DNA from 2 places in the Shewanella sp. 0m-8 genome. Region 2 is predicted to be linked to the other one. Evidence: predicted binding sites of a transcription regulator. Region 2 holds the regulator's gene; the other holds the start of a gene.
The links. The regulator LexA, encoded in region 2, represses DNA repair genes until DNA is damaged. The targets are predictions, from matches to a motif close to TACTGTATNNNNATACAGTA.

Region 1: the regulator LexA is predicted to act here: its motif matches at 5,020-5,039, upstream of dinB (DNA polymerase IV).

What each region holds. Positions count from the first base shown of each region.
Region 1 is NZ_JBRIMB010000080.1:27-7,990, reverse strand. It holds gene ACVBIO_RS21050 (M17 family metallopeptidase) at 378-1,913, opposite strand; gene ACVBIO_RS21045 (aminoacyl-histidine dipeptidase) at 2,223-3,683, shown strand; gene dinB (DNA polymerase IV) at 3,919-4,995, opposite strand; gene ACVBIO_RS21035 (methyl-accepting chemotaxis protein) at 5,207-7,207, opposite strand; gene ACVBIO_RS21030 (hypothetical protein) at 7,448-7,666, opposite strand.
Region 2 is NZ_JBRIMB010000005.1:117,661-129,759, forward strand. It holds gene ACVBIO_RS04085 (cytochrome c oxidase subunit 3) at 1-315, opposite strand, end outside; gene ACVBIO_RS04090 (cytochrome c oxidase assembly protein) at 422-1,006, opposite strand; gene ctaD (cytochrome c oxidase subunit I) at 1,009-2,613, opposite strand; gene coxB (cytochrome c oxidase subunit II) at 2,623-4,209, opposite strand; gene ACVBIO_RS04105 (cell division inhibitor SulA) at 4,687-5,211, opposite strand; gene lexA (transcriptional repressor LexA) at 5,208-5,828, opposite strand; gene ACVBIO_RS04115 (cupin domain-containing protein) at 6,740-7,090, shown strand; gene ACVBIO_RS04120 (class I SAM-dependent DNA methyltransferase) at 7,230-7,814, shown strand; gene ushA (bifunctional UDP-sugar hydrolase/5'-nucleotidase UshA) at 8,478-10,211, opposite strand; gene ACVBIO_RS04130 (endonuclease) at 10,379-12,099, opposite strand, start outside.

The DNA of each region.
Region 1 (7,964 bases), on a different contig from region 2:
GATAGACTAAGTGTCGTTAAGCACCATTGCTTATCCGACGAAAGCAATTATAGGTATTTGTAGTTTTATTACAAGCTTTTTTATTAAATAAGCGTAAAAAAGCCACTTTACGTTATTTTATTACAAAACCTAACTGTAACTCTGCTCTATTTGAGTCATTTTGTACCTTTATCTACAGCTATCGCAGAGGCTGAACGAAATGATCTGAAATTAAGGGAGCTAAATCGAGCGGGGCTAAATAGAGGTAGCTCAATTTGTGCTTATTTCAGGCCTAAAATAAAAAAGCTGGCACTTGAGCGCCAGCTTTAAGCAAACTATCAAGCGCAGTTAAGCGCTAGACAGTTAGAGGTTGTTGCTTGAGAGCAATCTTGCTCGGTTTAACTTTCCGTTATGTATTTAAACAATCCAACTAATGGTGTGGCGGTTGGTGATCCATATTGTGGATGACCTTCCGTTGCACTACCGGCAATATCTAAATGTGTGTAAGCAATCGGCAGAGCCGCATTTAAACCATGACCACTCAATCCAGAAGCTTCAATCAAAAATGCTGCTGGATACTGATGGCCACGCGCGGTGACAGAAGATGGCGCGTTGTTAGACGACAACATGTCTGCGGCTGCCGACGGGTCGACAATTTTACTAAAGTCATCACGGCGTAACTGAGATACCTCGATAGGCTCCCCCCAAAGTGCGGCCTGTTGCTGCATAACAGATGCGACATTAGCCTGCTTGGCAACACTGTTTTCCACCGCTGCGGTATATCCGCCGAAACAGCGAACCACATGGCCGGTCAATGTGGCCACTGAAAACATTTGTGGCTTGACGGCATTCACGGCTTTTAAACGTAAATGTGATAATAGATCGGCTAACACCAAACGCCCTTCTGCGTCGGTATTACCAATACGCACCCGCTTGCCTGCGTGGCTGGTGATAATTTCATCGGTAACAAACGCCTCACTACCTATGCTATTTCTAACGAGCCCCAGCTCAGCAACGATGCGTATACCTTTAGGTTTTAGCATACCAATAGTTTTCATTAGTCCAGCTACTGCTGCCGCACCACCTTTATCGCGACTCATGCCAGCCATACCACCAGCAATTTTTAAGTCTGCTCCACCAGTATCATAAACCACACCTTTTCCAGCGAAGAAATAGCTACGCTCAATTGGGCCTTCACCAACATATTCAAGCTTTACTACGCGAGGCTGATGCCTTAGTACGGCAAACGATGAGCGACCAACGGCACTTAATAGCGGGTAGTCTCGCTCAAGAATATCTCGGTCTTCAACCACGCTGATTGCCAGCCCAAGATCGTGTAACGCATCTAGACAATAATCCGCAAAGGCTGGCGCTGACATACGCTCAGGCTCTGTACCACATAAGTCACGAGCCAGGCTACGACCAGCCTCAATCGCCGTTAACATTTCACCTGTGTGTTCGCTGCCTAATAAACCAATTGCCTCTAACGGCTCATCGGCTCCACCGGCTTCTCTAAGCTCTAGTGCTTGCCAAAGTTCCTGCCCACAAGCGAGCGCTGCAACCTGCTCGGCATGTTGATAACGATGCTCAGCTAAGCCATTAACGAGTAACAGCGGTCGTCTTGCCCCCGCCTCTTTAGCAAGCTTGATCCCTTGCCTTGCTGCATCAGCAAACACCCGCACATCTTGATAGTCATCATCAGCCTTTGTAACCGGTGCAACAATAAGACGTCCACCCGCCATGCCTGGCGCAAAAAGCAGAGTGGCTGATTTGCCAACTCGCTTATCCACCTTCTGGCCATGATTAGCCAGCAAGGATATCTCTTCAAATTGTATCGAGTCCAAGTCCGGTGTAACCACCACCAGCGCATCCCAACCATGACCTTCAAAAATAGCATCTTGTTCAACTACATCAATAAACTTAACTGACCCCATAACCCTTCCTTATTATATTTTATATTGCCATTTTGCCTCATAACCCATTTGGCAAAACGACTCATTTGCTCAAGCATTATTCCTCTATTGTGCTTAGATTACCAACGACTTTAATGTGCATGAAAATGATTATGGAAACTTTGCCTGCCACGTAAGATTTAAAGCCATTGCAAACGACTCCGCGACGCCCAAAGACTATGCTAGACTGTGTGCATTTTCCGCCACACCCGCACCAGCGCGCTATCGATTTAAATAAAATCGACGACTTAATAGCACTTGGGTGATTTTATTAGAACAGGGGATTTTTAAGTGACCACTTTAAACCAATTACAACCACAAGCACTTTGGCAATGGTTCGAGCAGATCTGTGCTATTCCACACCCATCTAAACATGAACAAGCATTGAGTGCGCATATTCAAGCTTGGGCTAAAGATAAGCAGCTGAGCGTTGTCGAAGATAAAGTTGGCAACCTGATCATCAAAAAGCCCGCAACCGCCGGCATGGAAAACCGCAAAATCGTAGTGTTACAAGCCCATATTGATATGGTGCCACAAAAGAACGCAGACAAAGTTCACGACTTTGAAACAGATCCTATTGAAGCGTATGTTGATGGTGACTGGGTCAAAGCAAATGGTACAACTTTAGGTGCTGATAACGGTATTGGTATGGCATCTGCTCTGGCTATTTTAGGCGCCGATGACATTGTTCACGGCCCACTAGAAGTACTGCTGACAATTGATGAAGAAGCAGGCATGACTGGGGCGTTTGGTCTAGAAGCTGGCATGTTAGATGCTGAAATCTTGATCAACACCGACTCAGAGCAAGAAGGTGAGATTTACATGGGCTGCGCTGGCGGTGTTGACGCACAGTTATCAGTACCTATGGTTTGGCAATCGCCAGAACCGACCAATGCCAGCTATAAGTTGTCAATCTCGGGCCTAAAAGGGGGCCACTCAGGGGTTAACATCCATTTAGGTCGTGGTAATGCTAACAAGCTTTTAGCCCGCTTCCTGTTTGACCATGGCGATGAACTGGCTATTGAGTTAACTCAGTTTACTGGCGGCTCACTGCGCAATGCCATTCCACGTGAAGCAGACGTTAATTTTATGCTTCCTCCTGAAAACTTGGCTTTACTGCAAGAGCGTGTTTCAGCGTTTCAAGCCTTAGTTCGTCAAGAGTTAGCCATCGCCGATCCAGGTACGATTCTAACGCTAGAAGAGATCCCAGCAGAAAAACAGGTCATGAGTGAAGAGTCACAACAGATCTTAATTGACGTGCTTAATGCTTGCCCTAATGGCGTCATTCGCATGAGTGACGAAGTAGAAGGTGTTACAGAGACATCACTTAACGTGGGTGTGATCAGTACCGATGACAATAGCGTGCAAATCTTATGCTTAATTCGCTCTCTTATTGATTCAGGTCGCGAAGAAGTTGAAGGCGTATTGAGCTCACTGGCTAACCTTGCTGGAGCGAATGTTGAATTTAGTGGTGCATACCCAGGCTGGAAGCCAGACAATAGCTCACCCGTTATGGCAAGCGTACGCGAAACCTACGAGGCAATTTATAACAAAGAGCCGACGATTATGGTGATCCATGCAGGTCTTGAATGTGGTCTATTTAAGAAGCCTTACCCTGAAATGGATATGGTTTCTATTGGCCCAACCATTCGCTACCCACACAGCCCTGATGAAAAAGTTAACATTACTACTGTTGGCCAATACTGGAAGCTATTGTTAGCGGTACTGGAGCGTACACCAGTTAAAGGCTAATCAATAAAACAGCTTTATAAGAATAAGGCCACTTAGCCATAAGTGGCCTTTACTATCTATAGCAGAGAATAAGGTATCAATTGGCGCTTTAGTCCTAAGTAATTGTTACCCACACAGCCCTGATGAAAAAATTAACATTACCGTTAACATCACAACTGTTGGCCAATATTGGCAGCTATTATTAGCCTTTAACGTCGAAGTAAAACTAAAATATGAGCTATTTCTGACGGTGTGCTTAAAAACCTAAATCCATCTGCGAGCTATCTATATCATCATGCTCAGAAGCGACACTATTCGAGGCGAGACCGACCGATACACCCAATAAGCGAATACCTCGCTCATTTTGCCTTTCCATTGCTTGCTCCAGTAGCTGATAAAACAGATTCACCGAGATCTCATCGCTGCGATGCTCAATCGTGGTCTGCTTAAAATCTTCAAATTTTAGCTTAACCACTTGCTTGTTGATCACTCTATCCTTAGCGCTACGGCTCACCCGCCCTGCGAGCTCTTGAATAAGTTGTGGCATCACCGCACGGCATTGCTCAAGGGTATGGATATCTTTAGCCAGTGTAGTTTCAACGCCGACTGATTTTCTCTCACGATTGGGCGAAATCGCTCGCTTGTCTATCCCTTTAGCGCGCTCAATCAGCACTGTTCCAAATTTACCAAACCCTTCTATTAGCTTAGCTTCAGGATAAAGCTGAATGTCGCTGCAGGTATGCAGCCCCAGATCGGCTAACTTTTTAGCGGTCACCTTGCCAACACCGGGAATTTTTATCAGTGGTAAGGTTTTTATAAACTCATCAATCATGTCTGGGCGGATCACATATTGTCCATTCGGTTTATTTAAATCGGATGCTATCTTGGCAAGAAACTTAACTGGCGCGATGCCTGCCGAAGCAGTTAAACCGGTCTCGGCTAAAATATCGGCTCGAATAGCCTCGGCCATCAAGGTCGCAGAGCCTTTACAATGGGGACTCTCTGTCACATCAAGATAAGCCTCATCAAGGGATAAAGGCTCTATCAAGTCAGTATATCGTTCAAATACAGCCCTAATCTGGCTAGAAACCTCTTTATATACCTGCATACGCCCAGGGACTAATATCAAGTCAGGACAAAGCTTTAGCGCATAGCCTGACGCCATGGCTGAACGAACCCCAAATTCTCGAGCTTCGTAATTACAGGTACTGATCACGCCACGGCGATCACTGCGTCCTCCCACAGCAATAGGTTTGCCTCTTAACTCAGGAAAGTCGCGCATCTCCACCGCTGCATAGAAGCAGTCCATGTCGACGTGAATAATTTTTTGCAAGCCAATATCCTCCGTACAGAATATTACTGTATATAAAAACAGTATTCAATAAAAAGCATACCTTTAGCCTGTTTTAAGCTAACCATTCGCCCTTGTTGATCAGGGCGATCGATTAATCCTAGGCAATAAAAAGGGAAGCCGTTTGGCTTCCCATTTCAACACTCAGTCACATGTAAACTCAGTCAGATTTCAAAATGCTGTCATTTTAAGTCTAGATCTTAAACTGCTTAATGTTGTCACCGAGGGATCGACTCACCTGTGCAAATTCGTCAAAGTTATTTGATAGTGCCTCACTCGCTGCTAACGACTCATCCGATAACGCGCGAACATTTTCAACATTACAAGCAACCTCTTCGGCCACAATCGCTTGCTGACCTACAGCGGTGGAGATCTCTATGGTTTGCTGCTGAATCGCTTCGATGGCACTCGTGATGCTATCCAGTGCCACTTCAACTTTAGCGGTAAGACCTTGCCCCATATTGGCTTGCTCAACCCCTGACTCCATCACTTGCTCAGCCTCATTGGCATTTTGTTGTAGTGTCTGGATGATCTCTTGAATGTTTGCGGTCGAGTCTTGCGTGCGAGATGCTAAGGTTCTTACCTCATCCGCCACAACGGCAAAGCCTCGGCCTTGTTCACCCGCTCTCGCCGCTTCAATCGCTGCGTTTAGTGCTAACAGGTTTGTTTGCTCTGCGATACCACGAATAACATTAAGTACCTCGCCAATCTGCTCAGAACGGGTTCTAAGTTGCTTAACCACCTTTGCCGCATCAATCACCTGTTTAGATAACGCCTGCATGCCTTGAGTCGCTTGAGCGACAATCTCACGGCCTTCACTCGACTGAATCTGCGCCTTATCAGCAAATTCACTGGCTCTTTGGGCACTTGCGGCCATCTCTTGGCTAGTGTGTGCCATTTCGGTTGCGGCCGTGGCCACAGAAACTATCTCTTGTTTTTGCTGACTCACCGACTGCAATGCTTGACGACTCACAGCAGACGCATCATTCACACCTTGCTCTACTTGCAGCGTTAGCTCACGAGTCTCCTGCAGCATGCCCTGCACCTTCGCCGCAAAACGGTTAAATGCATCACCGAGCTTACCCAGCTCATCTTCTCTATTCATGTCGATGCGCTTAGCAAGATCGCTATCTCCCTCGGCAATGTCTTCCATCGCTAACAATAAATTATTTACCTGCTTTCTAAAGGGTAATAACGTGGTCCAAACTGTCATCCCAACTAATGCCATAATCAAAAATGACAATAATATCGAGCTGACAATCGCATCGGTAACAGGTGCTTCTATAACTGCGGTTGGCAGCATGAAGGCTAGGTGCCATTTTTGCTCAGGATAACTCCCGCCGACCTCTATAAAGCTGACCCGCTGAGCCTCGCCGTTAAATATAACCTCGCCAAATCCCGACGCCTGTGTCTGCATCTGTTGACTCAACTTGGCAAAGCCTTGGGTATCATTAAACTGGCTATCGACTAAAGCAGCGTTAGAGCCTGGGGGGAAAACCTCAGAAAAGCCTGGGAAGTAGACCAACTTGCCTGCATTGGTCATTAAGAAAGCTTGGCCCGCATCCTGATACTTAATCGGTGCTAACAACTCACTGCCGATGGTATCGATGAGAATATCCATACCACCAATACCAATAAAGCGGCCAGACTCATCTTTAACAACGGTTTTTATGGTCGCCGATATAGAACCATCATTAGCATCTACGGCTGGATCGCCGACGAACATGCCGTTTTTATCTATGGCTTCTTGCCACCAAGGGCGCTTATTGGTGAAGTACTCACTATCGTTGTAGCGCCCATTAAGATCAAAGTACTCAAAGGTATTGGCTGAGCCAAAGAACACTGACTTAATATCGCTATCCTGAATTGAAAAATACTTAAAGTAATCGATGATAGATTGATAATCTTGATCAGCTGAAACATCACTTAAGCGGCTGTTATATTGGCTAAACCAATCTACAACTGTTGGGTTAGCAAACACCGCGTGAATAAGTTGACCTTTGGCCGCAAAGTAACTGCGTACTTCGTTAGACTTTAATTGGACTAGGCTGGTTAAGTCATTATCGATTTGTTGACGTGTGCTGGCGCTTTCATTTTTGACCAGTAAAAGCGCAACGACGGTAAATAACACTGCAAGTGCACCCACTATCGTAACCACCAGCTGTAGACTCAATGAACGTTTAAACCACTGCATCGACTCCCCTCTTTGTTATATTTTATGAGTAGATTTTGTTATCAGGCAGTCATAAATCTAACAGAAAAAGATGTAGATTAAAGGGGGAAATAAGCACAGAAGCGTATCGACAGGCTATCGAAGAAAGTGGCATAAGTTAACTAGGTAACGATATAAAGCTAAAGCCTTTCATTTACGCAAGATATTAGGTGAGATCGACTACATAGAAAGGCAAAAGGCAAAATAAATCGCTAGCCAATTTTAGCGTAACTTAAATAAGCCTGTGAGCATCGTTATCTCGTCGCTAGATAGAATATTTTGCACACTATAAACGCTCGACTTTTTACTTGAAGCTTTTGAGTTGAGCTCATTGTCATTTTGCTGTTTTTCAAATGTCTCAATGCATTTAACGAGATACTCAACCTGGATAAGACTTTGCGCATCGAGGTCAAACCGAGGTGATTTTGCAGAAATAAACATAAGTTCGCCCCTTAATCATTCACTAACATGGCTATACAACAGTGATACAGAGAGTGGCTTGATCCTTGTCTGTCGTTATATGAAAATTAAAACGACGAATGCAACTAGCATAGACTGCACTAGCTGAATATGGGCTGTACAAACGTCACTGTACAAAAATCATCCGAAACAATATGTAATCCTAGTCTATAAATAAAAGTTTGCACAAAAAAAGAGACGTATATAAACGTCTCTTTTTTTGTGCAAACTGAGACTGTAACTAACTTTGTGTAACTGCTTATCAAACTGTACTCTAAAA
Region 2 (12,099 bases):
AAAAAAAGCTGCAAAGAACATGACTTCAGAAAAGATAAACCAGCTCATTCCTTGCCTAAAGGAGCGATCCATCTGTTTGGAGTAGAGCCCTGCCATAGATTCGGCGATAACGGTTCTAAACCAGCCAAAAATCATGAAAATGATAACCGCAATACCAGCTAGCAAAATATAGCCACCACTGCCGCCTTCTGTTTTTAATTCAGAGACATAGCTTCCAGCACCAAAGGCGATAAGAAATAAACCTATCGCGCCAATAATGGGCCACGCACTTTGATCTGGTACGTAGTAGTTTTCGTGTTTATGTTCAGTTGTCATTTAGCCGCTCCTTGCCCTGTAACGGCTTTAGCCCCAGTTTTAGTGACTGTGTTAATCACAGCGACGTTTTTATTGCTGGAGTAGTTTTCATCTATATGTTCAGTTGTCATTGTGCAGCTCCTTGCTCCACGACATTACTTGTGGCACTTACTACATAGCCCTTGTCGGTGATGTTGTAGAGGGTATAAGAGAGGGTCAGGGTCGAGATTGAATCCGGCAATTGGGGATCCACAAAAAAGATGAGTGGTAGCTCGGCTGCAGCGTTAGCCTGCAATACCTGCTGATTGAAACAGAAGCATTCCGTCTTATTAAAGTATGCCGCCCCCTGTCCGGGAGAAACAGACGGAATAGCCTGCCCCACAATATGCTCTGCCGATAAATTCGTAGCGACAAAATGAGTACGAATAAGCTCACCGGGATGCACTTGCATGGTATTAACCTGAGGTTTAAATGTCCAAGGCATGTCGCTTTGCACTTGAGACACAAACTCAACCGTTATGGTTCTGTTTTTATCCACTACGACAGGCTGATAAACACTGGCGGTACTTGCGGGTTTACCGTTAATACCCAATGCGTCGCAAAGCACGTCATATAAAGGAACAAGCGCAAAACCAAACCCAAACATGCCCACAGCGCCAATAATTAGCATGGCGAGCAATTTGCGATTGGCGTTACGCTTCATCTCAGTCATCTTTATTTCACCTCTGGCGGGGTGGTAAATGAGTGATATGGCGCAGGGCTAGGAATGGTCCATTCTAATCCTTCGGCGCCTTCCCATGGTTTGGCTGGAGCCTTTTCACCACCACGAATACACTTAATCACTACGGCTAAAAAGATCAGCTGCGAAAGGCCAAATGCGAAGCCGCCGATCGATACAATCTGGTTCACATCAGCGAACTGGATAGCATAATCAGGAATACGCCTTGGCATTCCGGCTAAGCCTAAGAAGTGCATTGGAAAAAACAGCACGTTGACTGAAATTACCGAACACCAGAAGTGCCAGCGCCCTAAGGTTTCGCTGTACATATGGCCGGTCCATTTGGGTAGCCAATAATAGGCCGCTGCCATGATGGAGAATATTGCTCCAGTCACCAATACATAATGAAAATGCGCCACCACAAAGTAGGTATCATGGTATTGGAAGTCAGCAGGAGTGATCGCCAGCATCAGTCCCGAAAAGCCCCCTATGGTGAACAAGATAATAAAGGCCACCGCAAATAACATGGGAGTTTCAAAGGTAATAGAACCTCGCCACATGGTCGCAACCCAGTTAAATACTTTTACGCCTGTCGGCACTGCAATCAGCATGGTGCAATACATAAAGAACAATTCAGCAAATACCGGCATACCCGTAGTAAACATGTGATGCGCCCACACCAGGAACGACAAAACGGCGATACTCGCAGTGGCGTAAACCATCGATGAGTAACCAAATAAGCGCTTACGACTAAAGGCTGGCACAATTGCCGAGATGATACCGAATGACGGCAAGATCATGATGTACACCTCAGGGTGGCCAAAGAACCAGAAAAGATGCTGGAACATGACAGGATCCCCGCCGCCGGCGGCATCAAAAAAGCTAGTGCCGAAGTATTTATCGGTGAGTACCATAGTCACTGTGCCAGCGAGCACAGGCATGACCGCAATAAGTAAAAAGGCGGTAATTAACCAGGTCCAAACAAATAACGGCAGCTTCATCCAAGTCATACCGGGGGCACGCATATTGACGATAGTGACGACCACATTAATCGCGCCCATGATTGAGCTAATCCCCATGATATGAACTGCAAATACAAATAGAGCGGTACTGTCAGGGCTATAGGTTGTCGATAGTGGTGCGTAGAATGTCCAGCCGAAATTGGGGCCGCCACCTTCCATAAAAAGTGAGCTTAACAAAATGGCAAATGCGAAAGGTAGGATCCAAAAGCTCCAGTTATTCATTCGCGGTAGCGCCATATCGGGAGCACCAATCATCATCGGAATTAGCCAGTTAGCTAGGCCTGTAAAGGCCGGCATCACAGCGCCAAATACCATCACTAAACCGTGAACAGTGGTCATCTGGTTAAAGAAGTTGGGTTCGACTAATTGCAATCCGGGCTGAAATAGCTCTGCGCGGATCACCATTGCCATCGCGCCACCGGTTAAAAACATAATAAAACTGAACCAAAGATAGAGGGTGCCAATATCTTTATGGTTAGTGGTTAACAGCCAGCGCATAATACCTTTTGGCGCGCCATGGTGGTGGTCATCATGGCTCACGTCGTTAGCGGCTGGTGAGTCTTGTGTAATTGTGCTCATGTTAATCCCTTACTTTCCGTGACCATCAACATCAGAAGCCTGAACGGCATCACCAGAGTTATTACCCCAGGCATTGCGCTCATAAGTCACCACTGCAGCAAGCTGTTGTGGTGTAAGTAGCGCGCTAAATGACTGCATTGCCGTACCAGGTTTACCATTGATAACAATATCAAGGTGAGCGGCTACAGGGCCTTTGATGATTGGGCTACCCACTAATGATGGGAACGCTGGAGGTAGGCCTGTCCCCGCTGCTTGATGACAAGCCGCGCAGCTAGTCATATAGACTTTTTCCCCCATGGTCAGGAGTTCATTCATGGCTAGGTCACCTAATGGTGCCGTTGTTAGTTCTTTAGTTACCTCGTCATCAGCTTTGGTTTCTGAGGTTGTATCTTGATTAACCTCAGCTTGTGTTGCAGGTGAGGTCGCAGGTATTGCACTTGGAGTCGCTGGGGTTGTATCTACCGATGTTGCTGGCGTGGTCGTATCTGAGCTTACGTCGGCTGCTTGAACAGTGTCGCCTGAGTTATTGCCCCAGGCATTGCGCTCATAAGTCACTACGGCAGCAATTTCAGTTGCAGTTAACTGGCTAGAAAACGCCTGCATAGCAGTGCCCGATTTACCATTTAATACAATATCGATATGCAGCTGAGCAGGCCCTTTAATAAGCGGGCTGCCAATAAGAGAAGGGAATACGCCAGGTAGGCCAGCACCATTAGGCTGGTGGCAGGCAGCGCAGCGTGCAAGGTAGACTTGCTCGCCTTGCGCCATTAATTCTTCCATTGTTAGCGTTTGCGATAGGGCAGCCTTTGCTGCCACTTCGGCATTGCTGGCGGCTTGTTGTTGTGCAATCAGCCAAGCATCAAAATCTTCTTCTGATAAAGCTTCAACAACAATAGGCATAAAGCCATGGTCTTTACCGCAGAGCTCGGCACATTGGCCACGATAAGTGCCCGGTTTGTCGATGCGGGTCCAGGCTTCATTAATAAATCCTGGATTAGCATCTTTTTTAACGGCAAATGCGGGTACCCACCAGGAGTGAATAACATCATCTGAAGTCATTAAGAAACGTACTTTACGATTAATCGGTAGTACCAGTGGCTTATCTACCTCTAAAAGGTAGTTTTTACCTTTTGCTTCTTCGCCATCTATTTGCGCTCTGGGGGTAGAAAGCAGACTGAAAAATTCAACATCTTTGTTGAAATAGCTGTAATGCCATTTCCATTGTGAGCCGGTAATCTTGATGGTGAGGTCAGCATTACTTGGATCTTCCATAGCAATCAATGTCTTGGTTGCTGGAATAGCCATAAGTATAAGAATAATAAAAGGTACAACAGTCCAAAGGATCTCGACTTTAGTACTTTCATGAAAGTTGGCGGCGACTGCGCCTTTTGATTTGCGGTGGTTGATCATAGCGTAAATCATGATGCTAAAAACCACGATGCCAATAGCACAGCAGATGTAGAGAATAATCATATGGAGGTTGTAAACCCGCCCACTGATATCCGTAACACCCTCTGTCATATTAAGCGGCATTTCTGATGCAACAAGTACGGGCGAAAATAGCAACGCCAGCACACAATACAACAATTGCTTCACTAGACTTCTCCTCTGTCCACAAGACAAAGAAGAGTCACACAGTAAGTCTCTGCTCTATGTAAACTCTTCAGTTCCCAAAAAAGCAACGATGACTTCAAAGTGCGCGAGTGGCTTGCCTATCGAGTCGCAATTAATGGGATCGCGACACAGGCTATTGTATTCAGTGCTATTCACTGCTGGTGTAACCACGTTGGCACATACGGCTGAAATATATCAGGCCAATCTCAGTCTAAGCTTTAAATTCAGGACTAATCCCAGAGCAAAGACCGACAACTAAATCGCTCGGATATAACAAAATATCGTTGTTATGACTTCCTACACTACTTGGTGTTTAAATATTGATCAAGATCACTTTTTCAATTATTGATAATAAAAAAGCCCTCGAATGAGGGCTTTAGAAAATCGTTTGTACTAGAAGGCGCTTACTAAAACGCACCTCCTAGTCATCATGTATTAGAAAGCGAGGAGATGTTCTGCTTAATGAACAGCACCAAACAGGGAGGCTTGACCAAAAGCACTATCCTGCATATTGATTGAGCGACAAGATTGTTGCTTATTTGTGTTATCAATCGAATGTTCAATGACAATGCCGACAGCGCGAGCGCTTTTGGCAACGATTTGTAGGCGTCGATTGTCACGAGCATCTAAAGAGTTGGTCCAAGTAATCACCGCACTTGAGGTACCGCTTGTTAAGGCTTTTTCCATTGCCCAAAGTGTTTCCACTTCATCTTTAGCATGAACCAGTAAAATGCGGTCCATTCTTACACCTGCAGCTGCTAGCATCTGCTTGTAGCCGATATTCGGCGGGCTAATCAGTACAATCCAGCGACCCTGTTGGCTCAATTGTGAAAGCTGAGCACTGATCTGGTTCAGCTCATCACGCCCTTGAGTTTGGGTCACCATAGTCGTGATGTCATTACTCGTGCTGCTCACCATATTGGTCGATGGCATATCCTGCCACAGTCCAGGGTGACGAGGACTCGTTCCCATTAGTTTGTTCATTGCCAGTCTCCATTACGGATCACACCAACGGCTAAACCTTCAATACTTAAGCTTTGGTTTGCTAGATCCACTTCAATTGGTGAATACTCTTCGTTCTCAGCATGTAAGAAAACTTTGTTACCCTTTTTCTCAAAACGCTTAACGGTAACATCATCTTCAACGCGTGCTATAACCACTTGGCCGTTACGTGCTTGCTGAATTTTGTGTACAGCCAGTAGATCACCTTCTAGTATGCCAATATTCTTCATACTGTCACCACGGACTCTGAGTAAGAAGTCTGCTGATGGCTTGAACATGGCGGGATCGACTTTATAGTGTTGCTCGACATGCTCTTGCGCAAGAATCGGTTCACCTGCAGCAACTTGGCCGATAAGGGGTAAACCTAAATCTGCATCTTCAGTGTCTTCTTGGGTTAACTTAATACCGCGAGACGTGCCCGGCATAATTTCAATGCAGCCTTTTTTAGCTAAGGCTTTTAAATGTTCTTCAGCAGCATTGGCTGACTTAAAACCTAAACGTCTAGCGATCTCGGCACGGGTAGGTGGCATGCCAGTATCAGCAATATTACGTTTAATTAGCTCTAAAATTTCAGCTTGGCGCGGTGTAAGTGGTCTCATGGTTAACCCTGTCTTTCTATACAGTAACTGTTAGTATATACAGTATTTTTTTGAGTGCAAGTAATAACCAGTTATATTGTTTTTTGTGGGATCCAGTTTCAAATGAAATAAATCCAGCGATGTGAAATTCGTTATTGGACAGCGTCTGAAATTAACTAATATTTTGCTGGACATCAGCACTTATAAATTTAGATAAGGCCTCCGGATGAGAATTCGATGGGAAGGGGATTTTTGAGTGAATATATAAATTAGTCTTAGCTCATTTATGCCCATTACGTGCAACCAGCTAGGAAGGAATCCTTCCTCGTTGCCTAAACTGTTCATGCCCCTTTATTAGCTACAGGCAATAAGCAGGAAAGAACAGTGAAGAGTCTGTTGGCCTACTTTTACGAATCGATAAGCAATAATCACGAATTACTTTCGATTCAACATCAATACTCACTTTGCTCATTTCTGTGCGCGTTTATCCAGTAATACTTTTGTAGAGTGCAGATAAATCAATAGCTTTTCTTCAACAAAAATTAAATAGTAGGTTTATTAAATATGCATGCGCTTTTTGCCAAATATACGCGCATGCACACTATACAAATGTTGAACTAAGCCGCTGCGCGGGGCCTAAAAAATATTCAATCGAGTGTATAACCTACATTGGATCAGTTAGACTTAAAGAAATGCGAAGGAGCACAACAATGACAACGGAATTTCAATGAAAAACTTACCTTCTACTAGATATCAATTGATAAAACCTGCTCTACAGCCCAGAGCCAGCATCAAAAAAAGCAAATTCCTATAGCATAAAGCATACCAATTAATCTGGATTCAGCATCGACTAAGTCCAACAAGCGATTTGTGCCTTGCAAACAGCGCAACGCACAAATACTAAGACGTTATAAGCACAAGGAAGTTTTCAGATGATCCGCAACTTTCTAGAGACAGAGAAACAAATTCAGCATTCAGCACATGATGGAAAAGGTGCTGTAGAGTTGTATGAAATTTGGGGTAAATCAGATTTTATCAGCGGATGTGATTTTATTGATAGGCAAATTATACCGCCAAATTCTACTGTTGGTTATCACAAACACGGTAACAATGAAGAGATGTATATCATTCTTGAAGGAAGCGGAACAATGACTATTGCAGATCAAGAATATAGAGTTAAAAAAGGAGACATGATTAAAAACCCTCCTTTTGGTGAGCATGGATTGGTTAATGATTCAAACGAAAACATAGAGTTGTTAATCATACAGATGAGTATTGAGTAGTGTGCTTATAACAAGCAGCTAAATCCAGACTCACCAAGGCTGTCATGCCATTTGCTGAACAAATCGCCCGCCAGCACATGGTTCACTTATTAGCAGGGTGTTATGCAGTCGTGAACCGTTTCGAGTATAGGAAAATATAATGAGTGATAGTTGGGATGATTACGCAGATGGCTGGGATTCAAATTCAGATGTAATCGAGTATTCTAATAAGGCCTTTGATTCGCTGTGTAAATTCATAAGTTTAGATGGTTTAAATGTTTTAGACTTTGGGTGTGGAACTGGCCAACTAACTGAAAAAATAGCTCATGTTGCATCTTCAGTTGTTGCAATTGATTCCTCACCAAAGATGATTAAAGTTTTAAAGAATAAAAATATTCATAATGTAAACTCACTATCATGCGAAATTTCAAGAAACTCGATCAATAACAATCCTATTTTTGAGTCAGGTTTTGATTTAATTGTTGCGTCATCCGTTTGTGCTTTTGTGCCAGATTACGAGAAAACGTTATCTGATCTTAAGCTTCTTCTAAAAGAAGGCGGTACTTTTATCCAATGGGATTGGAAGCGAAGCAATGGAGAAGATGATTTCGGCTTTACCAATGAAATAATTACTGATGCATATTCAAAGGTAGGCCTTTCTGTTGTTCGTGCTTCAGAGGCGTTTTCTCTAACAAGTGAAAAAGGCACTATGAAAGTTATAATGGGAATAGCAAAAAATGCATAATCGGGTAGCCGGGGGTATCTAGCCTCCAGCACCCATACCACCCTGTATGCGGATCCGCACTACCTCTAAATGAGGCCTTTAATTCGCTGAAATTGAGAGTTTCATTTTGGCTGGATTTCTGGGGGTAAATTTCACATTATCCCGGATCAAGCCGATATGCCTATCTGGATTTCGGCTCTTAACTTATTGATTTCATATTAGGGGGAATTTCACTTGAAACTGGATCCCACATTTTTGTGTGGGATCCAGTTTCAAATGAAATAAATCCCAGCGATGTGAAACTCGTTATTGGGTAGCGCCTGAAGGTACCTCTTTATCTCAAGCGTTCATTAGCTGACTTTGCTGCCTACTCATTTAGTATCTCGGGTGCGTTTGTTCCATAGACAAATAAGTCCGCGCAATTGAGCCTCTTGCGCCCGCTGTTGGTTCAACTTTATTTCCTTGCACTTTTACCTGACAGCTACCAAAGCTCGAACGAGAAGAAGGGAGTGGTAAGCAACAAGGCATTTGCTCTACTTTATACTTGCTGACGACCTTGGTATGTACAAAAAGGCTAGGTGTAGTTTGCCGAACACATACCTTAAAAAAACAGAGCCCAATCAAAGGTTGGGCTCTGTTTTGAGATCTAAGGTGCCAGCTGATTAACCTTATTAACTGCTAAGATTAACCGCCGCAGCCATCAGAACTTCTGGAGTTGATATAGCGAACATCTTTCGCTCTGTCATAATTGGCAGGATCGAGCGTGTCATGCTTTTTGATGAATTGATAAAGCATATCTGCATCAATAAAGCCGGTATCTCTCGCCTTTTCCTTTAACTTGGGATACTTATTACCGCCCGCAGCGTTATAGCTAGGGAGGGTAAATCGATATTTATCTGTTAGCTTGAAGGGCTTATCACCAACAGTTCTGATATCGACATCTTTAGCTTTACAGTCAACGGTCATCTTGATACCGCTAAAATGGGCAAAGCCTCCAGAGCCTCGAGTCTTAAGCGCAACCCTAGACAAATACTTCTTTAGTTCGGCTCCATTCATCTCGGTTACAGTCACGCTGTTGGAAAAAGGCTGCACCTTAAGCACATCACGATAGCGAATGGGCCCTTTCTTTATGGTGGCTCGAATACCACCTGAGTTTATGATCCCAAAATCTGCGGGGATAGGAAGCTGAGTTTGAGCGTGCGCAATCATCACCCCCAGAGGCGTAGCTTGGTAACGAACAATCTTACGCTTACCAATGAAGTCCGCCTTTGCAACACCAATCTGTTCTCTCAACTTCAGCTGCCCCTTACGCTGATAGGGCCGAAGCAGTTCGAGGGTTTCCTTATCCTTAGGCGTTAGCATATGAGGCGGATAGTAGGAACCAAACTTGGTTTCTGTATTCACTGGTACTAACTCGTAGTTTGCCAAGTGTAGCTTACCACCATAGTATTCAAAATCGGCGCGACCAACGAACTTTCCCCACTCGTAGGCTTGCATGATCCAAGTGCCATTTTGACGATCAGGCCTACAAGGCTCATCTCGACCATAATCTTCTACGTACTCACCAGTGTCCCCTTCCATACACACAGGCAACTGTGAATGTCCGCCAATGATTGCTTGGATCTGGCCAGGCTTTAGGCTTTTGGCAAGAGCAACATCACCGGGCGCGTTACTTCCATGTTTACCATTTTCATAGTGACCCATATGGGTGAGACCAAAAACAAGATCCGGTTGATGCTTCTGCTCAAGCTCTGCCAAAATATTTTTTGCCTCAGCTTGTGCTGAAGTGAATTTTAGATCTTCAACGAATTCTGGATTACCTATCTCAGCGGTATGCTCGGTAGTCAGGCCGACTACGGCTAGCTTCAAGCCTTGAACCTCGAATAGCTTGTAGGGTTCGAAGTAGCGTTGCCATTCACCATCGACTTGGCGATAGATGTTGGCCGATAACCACGGGAACTTTGACCAGCCTCTCTGCTTATCCATCACCGTCGATGGATTATCAAACTCATGGTTACCCACGGCCATGGCGTCATATCCAAGGTGGTTCATGCCGATAAAATCTGGCTCGGCGTCTTGAAGATCAGACTCAGGTACGCCAGTGTTAATATCGCCACCTGAGAGCAGTAACGTTTCCCCACCTTGCTCGGTGACCTCTTTACGAATTTGGTCGAGAATGGTTTTTCGCGCGGCCATACCATACTCACCTCTAGAGCCTTGCCAAAAACGGCCGTGGTGATCATTGGTATGGAGCAAGGTGAAGCGCTTACAGTCATCACCAGCGGCTTGACAGGCGATAGATGCTGTCGTCTTAGGCGCCTCTTCCACCTTTTCCTTACCACAGCCGCTCAATGTTAACGTTAGAGCGATAGCTGATCCGGTAAGAAGTAGGCTAGAAGGACGGAGTGAAGTATTCATAATAATCCTTCAATATTATTCAGATAAGCGTTGTCATTTGCCCTAATAGCTGATTTCTCATTCTGAGAGCAACGCGCACAAGGCGAGATGTAGACAACGTCTGTACAGTTAAAAAAAGCAGCACCCAGAGCGATCCCGGTGCTGCTTTTTATAGGCTTAACTGATGATTAGCCTTGGCGGCGACGCCACCACATTAGCGGTAGCAGCAAAGTAATAAAACCACCTAAACTACCCGCCCCATCAGGCTTAGTCCAACCAGGTTCTTCGGTGTTTTTCACCTCAATGCTAACAGACTGACTGAAGCTTTCTTCGTCAACCGTTGCCGTAAGCTCGAACACAAGCATTTGATCAATATCGACGCTAGGTGAAGTCACATCAAGTGTCAGACCTGAAGCGGTAAACACAGCCGTGTTTCCAGATACCTGCTTCCAGCTATAGCTAGTCCCTTCTGGAGCATCTGTAACCGTCGCTGTGATGGAAGTTTTATCACCTTCAGTCAGCTGCGTGTTGCCTGCAAACGTCACATCTAAAGTTAGAGGCACGTTAGTCACGATCAGGCTAACAGCTTTGGTTGTTTCCAACGTGCCGTCGCTGATGGTCACCGTAAAGTTCAAAGTCTCGTCGGCTTTAATCATTGGCGCAGTCAGAGACAATATAGCCATGTCGCCAACAACCGTCTTCTCTTCATCAACAATCTGCTCCCACTTGTAAGTAAGAGTAACACCTTCGCCAGCGTTGATTGCAGAGGCATCTATGGTGTATGCAGACCCTTCAGTGACACTCTCAGGAGTAACAATATCACCTTCGACTACCAAACCTGGGTTTGGATCGTCACCACAGGTTGCACCATACACTTGCTGCACTAACTCAGGGCGGTCAATGAAGGGGTTACGGTTGCCCTGGTATTTGTATACCTGGTTGTTACGGTTCTGCTCGTAGGTATCAACAGCATCTAACTTGTTCCATGCATACAGAGTACAAAGCGTGCCGATGAGCGGTTCGCTATCCTCGGCAGTAGTCGTTAGCCGATCGACTGCGACTAGATCAGGCATATTCGTTGTAGCGGTATCAGTACCCTGATATCGAGTATCCATATACATGATCATACGAGCGACATCGCCTTTCACCTCATCACGAGGTTCCCAGCAGTCGGTAGCTTTGTCGAGGTAGTTACCAGTACCCATACCGTTGAACATCACCTCTTCACCAGTATCCATACACGCACCAAAGTCATTGTTGCTTCGTGCTGTGTTGATGCCAGGATCTGAAGGACGCAGGTGATGAGCATCGGTGTAGCCCCACTGCGAGTCGCTAGGGAAACCATGGCTCTTGGCCCAAACGTGCTCACGATTCCACTTGCCCGCACCGCTACCACTAGTCTGGTTGTCGTACTTAGAAATAGAAGCACCGGTGTAGATTTCAATAACATTTTTATCGTTATCAGGATCTTGGTCAGCGTGGGTTAGTGTGCTCCAAACCTGCTTATAGGTCAGATACTTGTGATCTTTGGCTATAATGATCGACAGAGCATTCTTAAGCTCATCTGCATGGGCAAAATCACCACTTAATACATCTGAGTAATAGATCTCACCATTGAACGTAGTAGGGTCGGCAACCGGAGTTAGCGTCTCGCAGTTGGTGCAAGGGCCTGTTTCTGGCTCTGGTTCTGGAGGCGTTACTGAACCGTCACAGGCACTCTCACCAGCACAACCAAGGCCGTCCGCAGTGTCTTTAGGTAGAATAAGCCACTGTTCTTTAGAGGTCCCAGGGTATACGTCAGCGGTATTGGTATCACCGACCTTTACAGCTGCTTTACGACGCAGAGTTTTATCTTTAGTAGAAAAGTCACCATCAGTCCATACTAGCTGCTCTCCAACCTTACCAATGC